Regions from separate parts of the Marinobacter shengliensis genome, predicted to be linked through region 2. Evidence: predicted binding sites of a transcription regulator. Region 2 holds the regulator's gene; the other holds the start of a gene.
The links. Region 2 encodes FliA, which starts transcription of late flagellar genes. Its sites were predicted from a motif close to CTAAAGTTTNNNNNNNNNNNGCCGNTAA; they were not measured.
Positions count from the first base shown of each region.

Region 1 (6,603 bases), 590 kb from region 2:
CACCACCCTGTTCGATATGCTGGAACGCCGCCCGGAAACCCTGGAGCAACTGGCAGAGGTCAGCGGCGTAGGGGCCGCCAAGCTGGAGAAATATGGCGAGGTCTTCCTGCAAACCCTGCGGGAAATTGCTCAGTCCTGAGGCTTGAAACCCTTCTTGCGCACCCGGTAATGGGCAAGCGAGGTGGCCACGTGGTTGCCCTCTTTGTCTTTCAGCTTGCCTTCCAGGGTGAACTTCGCCCGGCCGGTGGCATCGGCGTCCGCCAGAATGGCGGCAACCGCTTCCGGCGCCAGTGAAAACTCGACCGTCACATCCGAATTGGCCGGCTGCAGGAACTCGAGGGTCATCTCCTTGAGGATCGGCGTATAGGCAGGCCCCAAGTCAAACAGTGACAGTACGCCACCGGGAATTTCCGCCACCAGGAAATAGGCACCGGCGTACAGGCTGCCAAAATGATTCTTGTTGCCCTTGAGCTTTATTTTCGCCCGAACATAACCGGGGCGCATCTCTTCGACACTGAAGCCGTTTCGCGGTGCAAAGGGAATGGCGAGTCCAATCAGGCGGTTAACAGTGGCATAGCTGCCGGTTTTCTTAAGCCATGCAACAGGCTGCAGAAGCGTGGCTTTCGGGTCGCTCGCGGTTACCCACTGGCCAGCGGTGCCGATAAGTGTATCAATGAGTGCCATATTCAGGGCTCCAGAGAATGGTTTTTCGGGATCATTACAGCCGAACGCGCGTGCTTCAAGAATCTTTTACAGTATTTTTGAAAGTTATCCGGTTTCAGTAACAGATTCTGTTCTACAGTTAGGGGGCGCGCCACTTAAGGAACAAGGCATTGGTTGCACGAAATCGTTTCATTCATCGTTATCTACCGGGGTTTCTTCTGGCCCTGTGTTTGTCCTTGCCCGCTCCAGCCATGTCAGTCGAACCGGATGACAAGCGCACCTTTATTCTTTGGTACCGGAATTACGATAACCCGGCCATCCGGTCACTTGTGGAACTGGCACTGGCCAAAACGTCGGAATACGGCGACTTCACGGTCCTGCGCAGTGAGGAACTGAGCCAGGGCCGGGTACTGCGAGAGTTGGCCAACAATAATAACCGGCTGGTGGATATTGCCAATGTTGCGACCACCGCTGAACGGGAGGAATTTCTCAATCCTATTCCTTTGCCGGTAGATGGCGGCTTGCTGGGCTTTCGGGTGTGCCTGGTGTTACCAAAGCACCTGCCCCAGTTCGAGGGCATCCAGAACATAGATGACCTGACTTCAAGAAAAATCCGGATTGGCCAGGGCTCTCACTGGCCAGACACGCCGATTCTCGAGGCCAACGGCTTGCAGGTGGTTACCCACACCCGCTATGAAATCCTGTTTGGCATGCTGCGCAATGAACGTTTTGAATGCTTTGCCCGTGGCGTTGGTGAAGTATTGTTTGACCTTGAACACAATCGGGCAGACGATCTGGTCATCGAACCCAACATTCTGTTCGCCTACCACATGCCATCCTATCTTTTTGTCGCTCCAAATGATCAGGAGGCCGCCCATCGGTTACAGCTGGGAATAGAACGCGCCATCAAAGATGGCAGTTTTGCAGTTTACCTGAAGCGATGGTTCGGTCGCGCAGTGACAGAGCTTGGGCTTGAGCAGCGCAAAGTGATAACCCTGGAGAACCCGTACCTCAGCGAGGAATCCATGTATGTGGGGCGGCACACTTTGGAAAACCTGCGTCGCCGGCTCGATTATCTGAGCCAGATTGCCTCACCTGATTGAAAGGTTATGACCCGCTGGCCGTCCATGGCCAGCCTCCGCTATACGCGGAAGCGGGTCACTTTTTCATTCAATGTTCTGCCAATGGTTTCAATGTGCCCGCTGTACACATCGTTTTCACTGGCGGCTTTGGCTGCTTCCTGGCCCTGGTCCGCAATCCGGGTGATGGAGGCATTCAGCTCTTCGGTAACCGAGGTTTGCTCCTCAGACGCTGTGGCAATCTGAGACGTCATCTGGCTGATGGCGGTGATGGCCTCGGCAATCCGGTTCAGGGATTCCATGGCGTCCTGGGCTTTTTCCATACTGACATTAGACACCGCCGTTGACGCCTTCATCACTTCCACCGCATCGCCGGCGCCTTTCTGCAGACGCTCGATCATGTTATTGATTTCCTCAGTGGAAGACTGGGTCCTCTGGGCCAGGTTGCGTACTTCGTCTGCCACCACCGCAAAGCCACGTCCTGCTTCCCCTGCCCTTGCGGCCTCGATTGCGGCGTTCAGTGCCAGCAGGTTGGTCTGTTCTGCTATGCCCTGAATAACCTCCAGCACCGTGGTGATGGACGACACATCCTTACCCAGAGTGTCGATGACTTCAGCAGCTGCATTAACCTCATTGGAAAGCTTTTGCACCGCATCCCTCGACGCAGTCACCGTCAGCAAGGACTCGCGACTCTCCTGATCGGCATTCTCAGCCGCTTCCGCTGTTTGCTGTGCGTTCTGGGCAATCTCCCCGGCAGCAGCAGACATTTCGTTGATGGCCGTAGCAATCATGTCAATCTCGCTCTGCTGGCTCTCAACGCTCGAACGGCTGGTACTGGAGGTGTTGCGCAAGGCGGTCACATTCTCATCCAGGTCATCACTACCCTCTTTGACTTCCCGGACAACCTGCTGAATGTTCTCCACAAATCGGTTAAAACTTTGCGCCAGTGCGCCAAACTCGTCCGAAGCGGAATCGTCCAGTCGGCGGGTAAGATCTGCATCACCCGAAGCAATACTGGACATCGCACTGTTCAGGCGGCGCACCGGCACCATCAGCAATCGTATTCCGAAATACAGCGCCACCAGGGCAACTATCAAACCCACAGCGGCAATGACAAGGCCGCCCACCCGGGCCTCAACAATCGGAGCGTTGATCAGGTCCTCGTTAACAAACGTCACCAGGTACCACTCCACAGCCCGGGCATCGGCTATCGGATGAAAACTGACACTCCAGCGGGCGCCGTCCATCTCAAATGTATGCTGGCTTCCATCAAGAGCTGGCCGCTGGCCGATAATGTCCGAAATGTTGTTTCCGACCACCTCTGAGTCCGGGTAGAAGAGCACAGTGCCTTTCTCGTTTACCAGTGCGGCGAACCCGGTATCGGCCAGGGTGATCGTCGACAACATTCGGTCAATCGTGCCAAGCCCGATATCCATGCCGGCTGCTCCTTTATATAAACCGGACTTGATCGGGGCCATGGCGGAGATAATGGTCGCGCCAGTGCTGGCATCCTGATAGGGCTCAGTGAATGATGAACGCCCTAACCGCTGGGCTCCCTGGAACCAGGGGCGGGTGCGGGGGTCGTAGTCAGGTGGCAGTGTCGCTTCCACCTCTGGGCTACGCATTAGCATCCGGCCGTCCTCGGTGCCGGCATAGACATCCATAATATTGCCGCCGCGCGTCATCGCTTCCATCAGGGTACGGGCCATATTGTCGGTGCGGATGCCCTCAAGGGCGTTGGCCGTCGCCTCAGCCATGTCCAGGCGAGTGTTGAGCCAATCGGAAATACTGGACGTACTCTGCTCTACCGCGTCGGCCATAAGCGCGTCAACATAACGATCCGTCGTTGATCTGAGCCTGATATCCGTTGCCACTGTCAACGCAGCCATCAGCATTATGATGAGAGCACCTACGGCAACGAGCAGTTTCTGAGAAAATGAGAATTGCAAGGGGAGTCCCTCCGATAAGACTGAGGTTGTTTCGATCAGCTTCTCATCAATTATAGATGTGAATTAATTGACTAACGGCAATTTGAGCGAAGTCTTTAGAACTCTTTGTTAGAATGGACTTACAGGCAACCAAGGCTGCCAAACCAAAGGAGATACACCAGATGGCCCATGAAGAGCTCCACCTGAATCTGCGAAACCTGACGCTTGAAGACTACAGCCAGCTCCAGGAGCTGATGGACGAGGTTTACGACGATATCGGTGGCGCATGGCCAAAGGAAACCATCAAGGCGTTGGTTGAGCAGTTCCCGGACGGTCAGATCTGTATTGAAGACAACGGGCACCTGGTAGCCGTTGCGTTGACCGTATGCGTTAAGTACGAGCGCTTCAGCAACCCCCACGCCTACGACGACCTGATCCTCCGTAACGAGAAAATCTGGCACAACGCCAATGGCGATTCGCTCTATGGCCTGGATGTATTTATTCATCCCGAGTACCGGGGCTACCGCCTGGGCCGGCGGCTCTATGAAGCCCGCAAGGAACTTTGCCGTTCCATGAACCTGCGGGCTATTCTCGCAGGCGGGCGTATCCCCAATTACTTCAAGTATTCCGAACAGTACACGCCGGAAGAGTACATCCATCGCGTCGACCGCAAAGAGATCTACGATCCGATTCTCACCTTCCAGCTGTCCAACGATTTTCAGGTAACCCGTTTGATGCACAAGTATCTTCCGGAAGATGAAAAGTCGCTGGGTTATGCCACCCTGCTGGAATGGCGGAACATCCTGTATACCCCGCCCTCCTCGGTGCTGAACGTAAAGAAAACTCAGGTTCGCCTGGGTGCCGTGCAATGGCAGATGCGGGAATTCACCTCAGTGGAGGAAGTGCTGAAGCAGGTTGAGTATTTCGTGGATGCGTTGTCTGATTACAAAAGTGACTTTGCCCTGTTCCCGGAATTCTTCAACGCACCCCTGATGGGCCTGACCGACCAGATGGACCAGACGCGTGCCATTCGTTTTCTTGCCGGATTTACCGAGCAGTTCCGCAATGAAATGTCGGAAATGGCGGTCAGTTACAACATCAACATTATCACCGGCTCCATGCCGCTGATCGAGAACGACCGGGTTTATAACGTGTCGTACCTGTGCCATCGGGATGGCCGCGTGGACGAGCAACGCAAGATCCACATCACGCCCCATGAACGCCGCGACTGGGTTATTGAAGGCGGCGACAAGTTCCAGGTATTCGATACAGATGCCGGCCGGGTTGCCATTATGATCTGTTACGACATCGAATTTCCGGAGCTCGGGCGCGTAGCTGCCAGCCAGGATGTGGACATCATCTGTGTACCCTTCTGGACCGACACCAAAAACGGCTACTTGCGGGTTCGCCATTGTGCCCAGGCCCGCGCCATCGAAAACGAGTGTTATGTGGTGATCACCGGCAGTGTCGGCAACCTGCCCAAGGTAGAGAACCTGGACGTCCAATACGCGCAATCCTCCGTATTCTCGCCGTCTGACTTCGCATTCCCGCACGATGCCGTGATGGCGGAGACCACCCCGAACACCGAAATGATCATGTTCTCGGATATGGACCTGGAGAAACTCAAATTGGTACGTAACGAAGGCTCAGTCACCAATCTGAAAGATCGCCGTGTTGATCTGTACGAATTGAAAACCAGATAAGGACCGCATCTGGCCCCCTTTGCGGGGGGCGGATGTTGAACTATTCCATGAAAGGGTTACGGTAGACAGCTGATGGCATTGCCAAAATTAAATAGCCCGTCTATTGTTTAATTTATGCTCAAATAATCTGGCTGATCTCAGAGGCAGAGAAAGCATTTCATGAACGAAGAACTACCGGATCTTGTTGCCCGTTTCCGCGTACGCCACGGCCTGTTTCGCAAAGAAACCGTGGAAGCTCGCCTTTATGAGCTAGACAGCTACGGCTGCGTGATGAAAACCGACAAGCTGTTCAAGCCCGGCGACACCATTACACTCGACCTCATTATGGATATGCCATTTGAAGAGATCCGCGCCGAGGGTGTTACCGGACTGGTTACCGAAAAGAGAAAGCACTGTAGCAACTTCTTCTACTCTATTGATTTTTTTCAACTTGAATCCGGAGATAACTCCCCTCTTTCGGACAAGCTACGCCGTATTCGTGAAGTGCTTCTGAAGAAGCAAAGCCTCAAATCCAGACGAAGCTCGAATACGACCAACGGAATGAGGCAATTGGCCTGATACACCGTTCCATCGTTCTATCCCCCTCTGTAAGGAGACGCCCTATGGCAAAGAAAGCCAAACCCAGTGTTGATAAGATTGTCAAAAAAGTGAACAAAGAGTTTGAGAAAACCACGGCTCAGATTGAAACACTCATCAATGATGCCCTGAAGCAGTTCGACCACCTGCAGCATCAGGTTCAGGATCCGGTTCGCAAACTGCTCAAGGAAATGGACGAGCTCCGTGAGCGTGAAGTGAAGCGCTTCAATGAAGAGTTCGAACGCCGGATGAACGAATTCCACGAACTGCAGAGCTCATTGCTGGACAAGCTGGGTATTGCAGCCAAGGAATCTGGCAAAGACGTCAAGAAAGCCGCAGACACCACCGCCAAGAAGGCTACGACTGCCGCTAAAAAGGCGACGAGTGCGAAGCCCGCGGCCAAGAAGCCTGCCGTTAAAAAACCGGCTGCCAGCAAGGCCAAGCCTGCCGCCGCCAAAAAGCCTGCAGCAAAGAAACCGGTAGCAGCCAAAACCGCCAAGCCGGCGGACAAGTCTGATCTGACCCGCATCAAGGGTATTGGCCCGGCAACGGCGAAGAAGATGAAAGATGCCGGCATTACATCCATCGACCAGATCGCCAACCCGAGCGATGCCGATAAACAGAAACTGGAAGCCTTCAAGAGCATCAAAGGGT
Region 1 covers NZ_AP028062.1:2,189,040-2,195,642, reverse strand. Annotated here, with positions in the region: gene recQ (DNA helicase RecQ) at 1-139, shown strand, start outside; gene QUE75_RS10125 (PaaI family thioesterase) at 130-684, opposite strand; gene QUE75_RS10120 (type 2 periplasmic-binding domain-containing protein) at 915-1,766, shown strand; gene QUE75_RS10115 (methyl-accepting chemotaxis protein) at 1,805-3,631, opposite strand; gene QUE75_RS10110 (bifunctional GNAT family N-acetyltransferase/carbon-nitrogen hydrolase family protein) at 3,853-5,373, shown strand; gene QUE75_RS10105 (hypothetical protein) at 5,533-5,931, shown strand; gene QUE75_RS10100 (helix-hairpin-helix domain-containing protein) at 5,976-6,603, shown strand, end outside.
Region 1: QUE75_RS10115 (methyl-accepting chemotaxis protein) is a predicted target of FliA. The motif match lies at 3,763-3,790, and genes of this name have one in related genera.

Region 2 (9,574 bases):
CCTGATGCCGTCAGTGCACATTCGGGACAATCTGGACCTGATGCCAAACGTCTACCGCATCACCCTGATGGGTGTGACCATTGCCGAGGCGGAGATTCACCCGGAACGTGAGCTGGCCATTGATCCGGGCCAGGTGTTTGGCAAGGTGGAAGGCATTGCAGGCAAAGATCCGGCCTTTGGCCTGGATGCCATCTGGATTGAGCCAGACAAGAAAGACCAGGCCCAGACCCTGGGCTATACCGTGGTGGATGCCAGCACGGTGGTGGCTACCCACCTTAACCAGATTCTGCAAAAGCACGCCCATGAACTTATCGGCCATGAAGAGGCCCAGAAGTGGCTGGACCAGTTGGAGAAAATGGCTCCGAAACTGGCGGAGGAGCTGGTGCCTACGACGATTTCCGTGAGCGTCCTGCTGCGGGTACTGCAGAACCTGCTCCGGGAAGAAGTGCCGGTCAGGGATATGCGCTCCATTGCCGAGGCCATTGTTAACGTGCACCCCAGAAGCCAGGACCCGAAACTGTTGACCACCCTGGCTCGCCAGGCGCTTCGCCGAATGATCGTTCAGAGCATCTGTGGCAACGATGCCGAGATTCCGGTGATCACTCTGGATCCCGATCTGGAACAGTTATTGCTTAAGTCTGTTCAGCAGAGTCAACAATCCGGCGGACAGGAAGATATTGGCCTGGTGCTTGAGCCCAACATGGTGGAAAAGCTGCAGCGGTCTCTTCAGGACAGTGTTCAGCGCCAGGAAATGCTGGGCAAGCCGGCGATTCTTCTGGTTTCCGGGCCCTTGCGGCCAGTGCTGGCAAAGTTTGCCAGTTATGGGGTAGAGCGTTTGCATGTGCTCTCGTACCAGGAAATTCCGGATAACAAACAGATCACGATAGTCGCCTCTGTTGGCCAGTAAGGCCGGCAGGGCAAGGCGAACACCCGATTCGGGCACGCCGGTGGAGGATGAAGCGTTATGAAAGTACAACGGTTTTTTGCAAAGACCATGGCCGAAGCCCTGAAACAGGTTAGTCATGAGATGGGGCCGGATGCCGTTATTTTGTCCAATCGCCGGGTGGACGGAGGCGTCGAAATTGTGACGGCCCTGGACTATGACGAAAATATGGCACGCCAGCGCCTTGGCGAGAAAGCGGCACAGGCCACCAACGGCTCGCGCCTGGCGGAGCTGCAGGCAGACCAGCATCGTCGGTTGGAAGAAGAGTTGAACCGATCGCGCAGTCGCATTCGCGAAGTGCGGGAGAAGCGGGCGGGTGTCGGCGCGGAATATGATCGTGCACTGGCTGATGATCGGCCGGGTGCCGACTGGTCAGGTGAGTTGGCTGGTGGATCGACCTCGGTGGGCAATGCAGGTGGCCGATCAGAGGCGGGCTACTCGGATGAGTTGGCGAGCATGAGAGCGGAAATCAACTCCCTGAGAGAGATGGTCAGCGGCCGTACCTCGGTACCCGAGAAGCCTGCAGTCGCGGCATCCAATGCGGTTCAGCAGAGGCTTGCAGAGCGGCTGCAGGAATTTGGCCTGGGCGCGGAGCTGGCAACCTCTCTGTCCCGTCAGCATCGCGCCGGCAGGTTGGAAGACGGTTGGAAGCAATCCCTGAAGATGCTGGCCACCGGCGTACGTACCGCTCGGGAACACTGGCTTGAGGCCGGCGGCGTCTATGCGCTGGTGGGGCCAACCGGGTCTGGGAAGACCACCACCATTGGCAAGCTGGCAGCCCAATATGTACTGGAGCACGGGCCGGATTCCCTGGCGTTGGTCACCACCGATCGCTACCGGGTGGCAGCCCATGAACAGCTGTTTGTGTTTGGCCGTATTCTCAATGTTCCGGTCCGGGTTGTGGACGAGAGTCATTCCCTGGATGACATTCTGGACGAATTGTCAGACCGGCACCTGGTTCTGATTGATACTGCCGGGCTGACCAGCTCGGATCGCGGTTATCAGGAACAGCTGGCGGAGTTGGCCCGGAGCGATCACAATATCCGTACCCATCTGGTCGTGTCTGCCACCAGCCAGCCGCGCATCATGAAATCCGTGTGGCATTGCTATAAGATGGCAAACCTTGCAGGCTGCGTCATGACCAAGATTGACGAAGCGCTGACACTGGGTGAGTCTTTGGGCTTTGTCATGGAAACCGGCCTGCCAGTGGCATGGTATACCGATGGCCAGAAGATTCCCGAAGACCTGCACCGGGCAGAGGCCATTCCTCTGGTGCGGTTGGGCGTAGAACGCCTGAAAACAATGCAGCACGGCCAGGCCGTTGCAGAAGGGGCCTGAGGCCCGGTGGTACAGCCGGTGCGCTGCCGTTTGCGCCCACACAAGAACGCAGTAAGAGACTGATAACAGTATGAGCAGACCACATCCGGTTCAGGTGATTGCGGTTACCGGCGGCAAGGGCGGTGTCGGCAAGAGTAATGTGTCCGTCAACCTCGGTATCGCGCTGGCCCAGAAAGGCCGGCGGGTGGTGTTGCTGGATGCAGACCTTGGCCTTGCCAATATCGACGTGCTGTTGGGCATTACCGCCAATCGCAATCTGCAGGATGTGCTCAGTGGCGAGTGCGACCTCAAGGACGTTCTGGTCAACGGCCCGGGTGGTATCAAGATTGTCCCCGCATCGTCCGGCACCCAGCGTATGACCCAGTTGAGCCCGATGGAACATGCAGGGCTGATCAACGCCTTCAGCGAGCTGGGTGACCAGATTGATGTGCTGATTGTTGACACAGCAGCCGGTATTTCCGAGTCGGTCGTCAGTTTCCTGCGGGCCTCCCAGGAATTGCTGCTGGTGGTGTGCGATGAGCCTACCTCCATTACCGATGCTTATGCCCTGATCAAACTGATGAATCGCGACTACGGCACCAACCGTTTCCGTATTCTGGCGAATCAGGTGCGAAATGAGCAGGAAGGCCGGCATCTGTATGAAAAACTGACCCGTGTCACCGAGCGTTTCCTTGATGTAGCACTACAATATGTAGGTATCGTGCCGTACGACGAAGCCGTCAAAAAAGCCGTTCAGCGGCAGCGGGCCGTTCTGGATGCCTATCCACGGGCTAAGGCGTCGCTGGCGATCCGTGCCCTGGCAGAGAAAGTGGACAGCTGGCCGCTGCCATCATCGCCAAGAGGGCATCTGGAGTTTTTCGTGGAGCGGCTCGTCGAAGTCTGATCTGAATCCAGTCCTATAAGAAAACCGGATACATGACATTGGCGAAAAACCTGGGAATCTACCATCAGGCTGGCGCAAAAGGCCCCTCTCAGCTGATTGAGGAGCATGCGCCGCTGGTCAAGAAAATCGCCCTTCATCTGATGGCCCGTTTGCCGGCCTCGGTTCAGCTTGAAGATCTCATGCAGGCCGGCATGATTGGCCTGCTGGAAGCTGCACAACGCTATTCCACCGGCAAGGGTGCCACCTTTGAAACCTACGCAGGCATTCGTATCCGCGGTGCCATGGTGGATGAAATCCGCAAGGGCGACTGGGTTCCCCGCTCCGTTCACCGCAATGCCCGCCGTATCGCGGCAGCCATCAAAACGGTTGAAGACCGCACCGGGCGCGAGGCCCAGGATGTCGATGTTGCCGAAGAGCTGGGCATTGACCTGTCGGAATATCATGCTTCCCTGGCAGACGCCAACAGTGGCCGACTTTTTAGCCTTGATGAGCTCAATGAATCCGGGGAGCTGCCGATAGAAGAAACAGAGGCCAGCGATAATCCCCTGGATGGCATTTCATCAAATGCATTCCAGAAAAGCCTGGCAGAGGCAATCGAAGAGCTTCCTGAGCGAGAAAAGCTGGTGTTGAGCCTCTACTACCAGGAAGAGCTCAACCTGAAGGAAATCGGCGCGGTGCTGGGCGTCAGCGAGAGCCGGGTCAGCCAGATTCATAGCCAGGCGGCCCTTCGTCTCAGGGGGCGGTTGTCCGATTGGCGGGAAGACGAGCCAGAATAAACCGGGCCGGCGCTGACCGCGCGGCGCGTAACTGTGTAGATTTTGGTAACCGGCGCTTTACAACGCGGCCAAACACCACACAATAAGCGGTTAAAGCAGCGGCCTGCTAGACTTTCAAAAGGCTTAATGAAATCCGGGTGTTACTGACTGGAGGTCCCATTGGACAAAAACATGAAAATTCTCATTGTGGATGACTTTTCCACAATGCGGCGAATCATCAAGAATCTGCTGCGCGATCTTGGCTTCACCAATACGGATGAAGCGGACGATGGCAACACTGCATTGCCCATGCTCAGGAGCGGCAAGTACGACTTCCTGGTGACCGACTGGAACATGCCTGGCATGTCGGGTTTTGATCTGCTCAAGGCGGTGCGGGCAGACGAGAACCTGAAGAACCTGCCGGTGCTGATGGTAACCGCGGAGGCCAAGCGTGACCAGATTGTGGCGGCGGCGCAGGCCGGCGTTAACGGGTACGTCGTCAAACCGTTTACCGCTGCCGTTCTCAAGGAAAAGATTGAGAAGATCTTCGAGCGAATCCAGTAACCAGAGGTCGGATGGCTGTCATGACTGACAAGAACGAGAACCATCAGGGCCTCGACCCGGAGGTAACCGAAAAGCTCCAGCAGCAAAGCTCCGAATTGGCCGAATGCATCAGTTCCGGTAACTACGCCCGTGCGATGTCGGTGATCAACGAGCTTAGTGAAGTTCGCGACCAGAGCCTCTATCGGGAAGTGGGGCGGTTGACCCGGAGCCTGCACGAGGCTATCCGGAATTTTCAGATAGACGCCCGCAGTGCCGAGCAGAAAGAAGCCTTGTCCAAGATGTCCGATGCCTCGGATCGGCTGGCCTACGTTGTCCAGATGACCAGCCAGGCGGCTAATCGCACCATGGACCTGGTCGAAGAAAGCATGCCGGTGGCGCATACCATGCGCGACGAAGCGACCGCCCTGCGAGACGAATGGCAGCGGTTGCGTCGTCGGGAAATGGAGCCGGCAGAATTCCGGGAGCTGTACGGCCGCATTGATCGCTTCTTTGCGGGCCTGGCCACAGATTCCGATACCCTGTACAGCAACCTGTCAGAAATCCTTCTGGCCCAGGACTTCCAGGATCTTACCGGGCAGGTTATCCAGAAAGTAACGGCTCTTGTGAAAGAAGTCGAAGAGAACCTGCTTGGCCTGGTGGTGATGGCCAGCCACGTGGACCAGCTCACCGGCACCGTGCACCAGATTGAAGAAAAAGAAGAATCGGCCGAAAAAGGGGTAGGGCCTCAGATCAAGGCTGAGGAGCGTGATGATGTAGTTTCGGGGCAGGACGACGTTGATGACCTGTTATCCAGTCTCGGTTTCTGAACGATTATAGAGGGTGACGCATGGCGTTTGATGCCGACGAAGAGATCCTGCAGGACTTCCTGGTTGAAGCCGGCGAGATTCTCGAAAAGCTGTCCGAGCAGCTGGTAGATCTTGAGCAGCATCCGGATGACAGCAACCTGCTCAACGCCATCTTCCGTGGTTTCCACACGGTCAAGGGCGGTGCCGGGTTCCTGCAGCTCGAAGCGCTGGTCAACTGCTGTCACTCTGCGGAAAATGTGTTCGATATCCTCCGCAACCACAAGCGCAAGGTCACCTCCGAATTGATGGACGTGGTGCTGGAAGCTCTGGACCACGTCAACGCCATGTTTGATCAGGTTCGTAACCGTGAAGAGCCGACTCCGGCTCCGGACGAATTGATCGCTGCGCTGGATGAACTTGCCAAGCCGGAAGGCGACACGGCAGCGCCGGCACCGGCAACGCCAGAACCCGAACCTGCCGCCGGTGCGGGCAATGATTCCGGAGATATTACCGACGAAGAGTTTGAGCAACTGCTGGATGCCCTGGCCGATGAAAAAGGTGCAGAGCAACAGCCGGCGGCCGCACCGGAAAACACCTCCGCCAACGACGCCGGGTCAGACGGCGACGAGATCACCGACGACGAATTTGAAGCCCTGCTGGACCAGTTGCATGGTAAAGGCCAGTTTGCTGGCCCCCCGGTTGTTGATAACGACACCCCGCCGGAGCCGGAACCAGAAGAGCCGGCAAAATCATCCACTGGTGATGATCTGATCACCGATGACGAGTTTGAAAACCTGCTGGATGAGCTGCATGGCAAAGGCAAGAGCCCTGGTGCGGCCCCCGCAGCGGAGACCAAACCTGAGCCTGCGGCCAAGCCTGAGCCAAAGAAGCCGGAACCAAAACAGCCGGAACCCGCCAGGCAGGAAGCCAAGCCGGCAGCCCCCTCCGCCCCGGCAAGAGATGCGGCGCCCGCAGCCGAGACCACCGTGCGGGTGGATACCAAGCGCCTTGACGACATCATGAATATGGTGGGTGAGCTGGTACTGGTCCGTAATCGCCTGCAGCGCCTGGGCTCCGAGAGCGAAGATGAACATATGCACAAGGCGGTCGCCAACCTCGACGTGGTGACCACCGATTTGCAGGCGGCGGTCATGCAGACCCGCATGCAACCGATCAAAAAGGTATTCGGGCGCTTCCCACGGGTGGTACGAGACCTGGCCCGAGGGCTGAAGAAAGAAATCAACCTGGTGATGCACGGGGAAGAAACCGACCTGGACAAGAACCTGGTCGAAGCGCTGTCCGACCCGCTGGTTCACCTGGTAAGAAACTCCGTTGATCATGGCATTGAAATGCCAGAGGTGCGGGAAAAGGCCGGTAAGCCCCGTGCAGGCACTGTGACCCTGTCAGCGGAACAAGAGGGGGATCATATCCTGCTTTCCATCTCTGACGACGGCGCGGGTATGAACCCTGATGTTCTGCGCCGAAAAGCGGTGGAGAAAGGGCTGTACGACCAGGACGCCGCAGATCGACTGACCGATAACGAGTGTTTTAACCTGATTTTTGCCGCTGGTTTCTCGACCAAGGAACAGATATCCGATGTTTCTGGCCGAGGCGTGGGCATGGATGTGGTGAAAACCAAGATCGGCCAACTTAACGGCCAGATCAACATCGTGTCTGAACAGGGCAAGGGCACCAGCATTATTATCAAGGTGCCGCTCACCCTGGCGATCATGCCTACGCTGATGATCATGCTGGGCGATCAGTCTTTCGCCTTGCCCCTGGTGAACGTGGTTGAAATTTTCCATCTGGATCTGTCGAAAACGAACATTGTCGATGGCCGGGAATGCATTGTGGTGCGTGACAAGGTATTCCCGCTGTTCCACATCAAGCGCTGGCTGGTACATGGCGCGGCTGGCCAGAAAGAGCCGGAAAACGCCCATGTGGTGATTGTGGCCATGGGTACAAAGCAGGTCGGGTTCGTGGTGGACCAGCTGATCGGCCAGGAAGAGGTGGTGATCAAGCCCCTGGGGCGGGCGTTACAGGGTACGCCCGGTATGGCCGGGGCCACCATCACCGGTGACGGCCGCATTGCCCTGATTATTGACGTACCCAGCCTTCTTCAACATTACGGTTAGCGGTACCGGGGCAGATAACATGCAGGATTGTTTAGGAGAAATGGATGACAGTTTCTGTCCTGGTCGTTGATGATTCAGGGTTCTTTCGCAAACGGCTGACGGAAATCCTCACGGCCTCGGGGCAAATCGAGGTTGTTGGTGCGGCAACCAATGGCCGTGAAGGGGTGGAGCTGGCTGAAAAGCTGCGCCCTGATGTGATTACCATGGACTACGAAATGCCCGTGATGGATGGTATTTCGGCGGTTCGTGAAATCATGAAAAAGCACCCGACCCCGGTGTTGATGTTCTCATCTCTGACGTATGAGGGTGCGCGGGTTACTCTGGATGCCCTGGAAGCCGGGGCAGTGGACTTCCTGCCCAAGAACTTCGAGGAAATTGCCCGGGATACCAGCCAACTTCAGAAAATCCTCATCGATCGGATTCTTGACGTGGCAGGCAGCAAGCCCAGCGGTCGTTCTGCGGCCCCGGCTGCACGCCCGGCAGCTCCGCGTCCCGGGGTTACGCGCCCGGCTGCCCCGCAGCCTCCAGAGCGGCCCGCCAGACCGGTAACCCGCGACCGCTCAGCCCCGGCCCCAGTCCAGCCAGAGCCGACCCGCGAGCCGGAAACTCCAAGACGGCCCTCCCGGAAAGCCGCACCAAGACATTACAGCGTGGTTGCAATTGGCACTTCCACGGGAGGGCCGGTGGCGTTACAGAAGGTCTTGACCGCGCTGCCGGCCTCTTTCCCGGCTCCCATTGTGCTGGTTCAGCACATGCCTGCCAGCTTTACCCCGGCTTTTGCCGAGCGCCTGAACAAACTTTGCCGTATTCAGGTCAAGCAGGCCGAAGATGGCGATATCCTGAAGCCTGGCCATGCCTTGTTGGCGCCTGGCGGCAAGCAGATGATGATCGAAAATCGTGGCGGTCAGGCGAGAGTCAGGATCCTGCCGGGTGACGAACGGCTGAATTACAAACCCTGTGTGGATGTCACTTTCGGTTCTCTTGCCCGAAGCTTCCCGGGGAAAACCCTGGGCGTCATCCTGACGGGAATGGGAGCAGACGGTAAGGAAGGCTGCCGGATGATGAAGCAGTCTGGCTCAGTGGTCTGGTCCCAGGATGAGAAATCCTCGGTCATCTACGGCATGCCCATGGCCGTTGCCAAGGCCGGATTGAGTGACGAAATCCTGCCGCTTGATGAAGTTGGCCCCCGGCTGGTTGAAGGCGTGAGCTGATGGATATTCTGAGCCTGCTGGGTATCATCCTTGCGTTTGTAGCCATCCTGGGTGGCAACCTGCTGGAAGGTGGTGCGGTCGGGTCCCTGTTCAACGGGCCCGCCGGGCTGATTGTGGTTGGGGGCACACTGGCGGCCACCATTCTGCAAACCTCCTGGCCCATGCTCAAGCGGGCCATGGCGCAGATTCGCTGGGTGTTTGTGCCGCCCTATATCAGCCTGGAAGATGGTATTGGCAAGGTTATCGACTGGAGCGTCAAGGCTCGTAAGCAGGGTTTGCTGGGCCTTGAAGGCCTGGCAGAGCGGGAGCCGGAGAAATTTGCCCGCAAGGGGCTGCAATTGCTGGTTGATGGCGCTGAGCCGGAAGCCATCCGCAGCATTATGGAAGTGGATCTGGAATCCCGTGAGCAGCGGGATCTTGAGGCGGCGCGTATCTATGAAGCCATGGGTGGTTATTCGCCGACGATCGGTATCATTGGGGCGGTCATGGGCCTGATTCAGGTGATGACCAACCTTGAAGACCCGCAGTCTCTGGGTAGCGGCATTGCCACCGCGTTTGTAGCCACCATCTACGGCGTGGCCCTGGCCAACCTGCTGTTTTTCCCTGTCGCCAACAAGTTGCGAAGTATCGTCAAGGAACGTACCCGCTACGAAGACATGATGATCGATGGCATCATCGCCATCGCTGAGGGTGAGAACCCGAAATCCATTGAACTGAGGCTGCGGGGCTTCCTGCAGTAATCAGGACGGACTAGCCTATGCGTCGGCGCAGACAACCCCAGGATGACCTGCACAATAAGGAGCGTTGGCTGATATCCTATGCGGATTTCATCACGCTTCTGTTCGCTTTTTTTGTTGTCATGTACTCGGTGTCTTCCGTTAACGAGGGTAAATACAAAGTTCTGTCCGAAACCCTGACAGGCGTGTTTAACGCCCCCCAGCGCTCGGTGCAGCCTGTCCA
Region 2 covers NZ_AP028062.1:1,602,460-1,612,033, forward strand. Annotated here, with positions in the region: gene flhA (flagellar biosynthesis protein FlhA) at 1-907, shown strand, start outside; gene flhF (flagellar biosynthesis protein FlhF) at 965-2,281, shown strand; gene QUE75_RS07315 (MinD/ParA family protein) at 2,352-3,164, shown strand; gene QUE75_RS07320 (RNA polymerase sigma factor FliA) at 3,197-3,940, shown strand; gene cheY (chemotaxis response regulator CheY) at 4,100-4,483, shown strand; gene QUE75_RS07330 (protein phosphatase CheZ) at 4,504-5,289, shown strand; gene QUE75_RS07335 (chemotaxis protein CheA) at 5,310-7,403, shown strand; gene QUE75_RS07340 (protein-glutamate methylesterase/protein-glutamine glutaminase) at 7,448-8,614, shown strand; gene QUE75_RS07345 (flagellar motor protein) at 8,614-9,354, shown strand; gene motD (flagellar motor protein MotD) at 9,372-9,574, shown strand, end outside.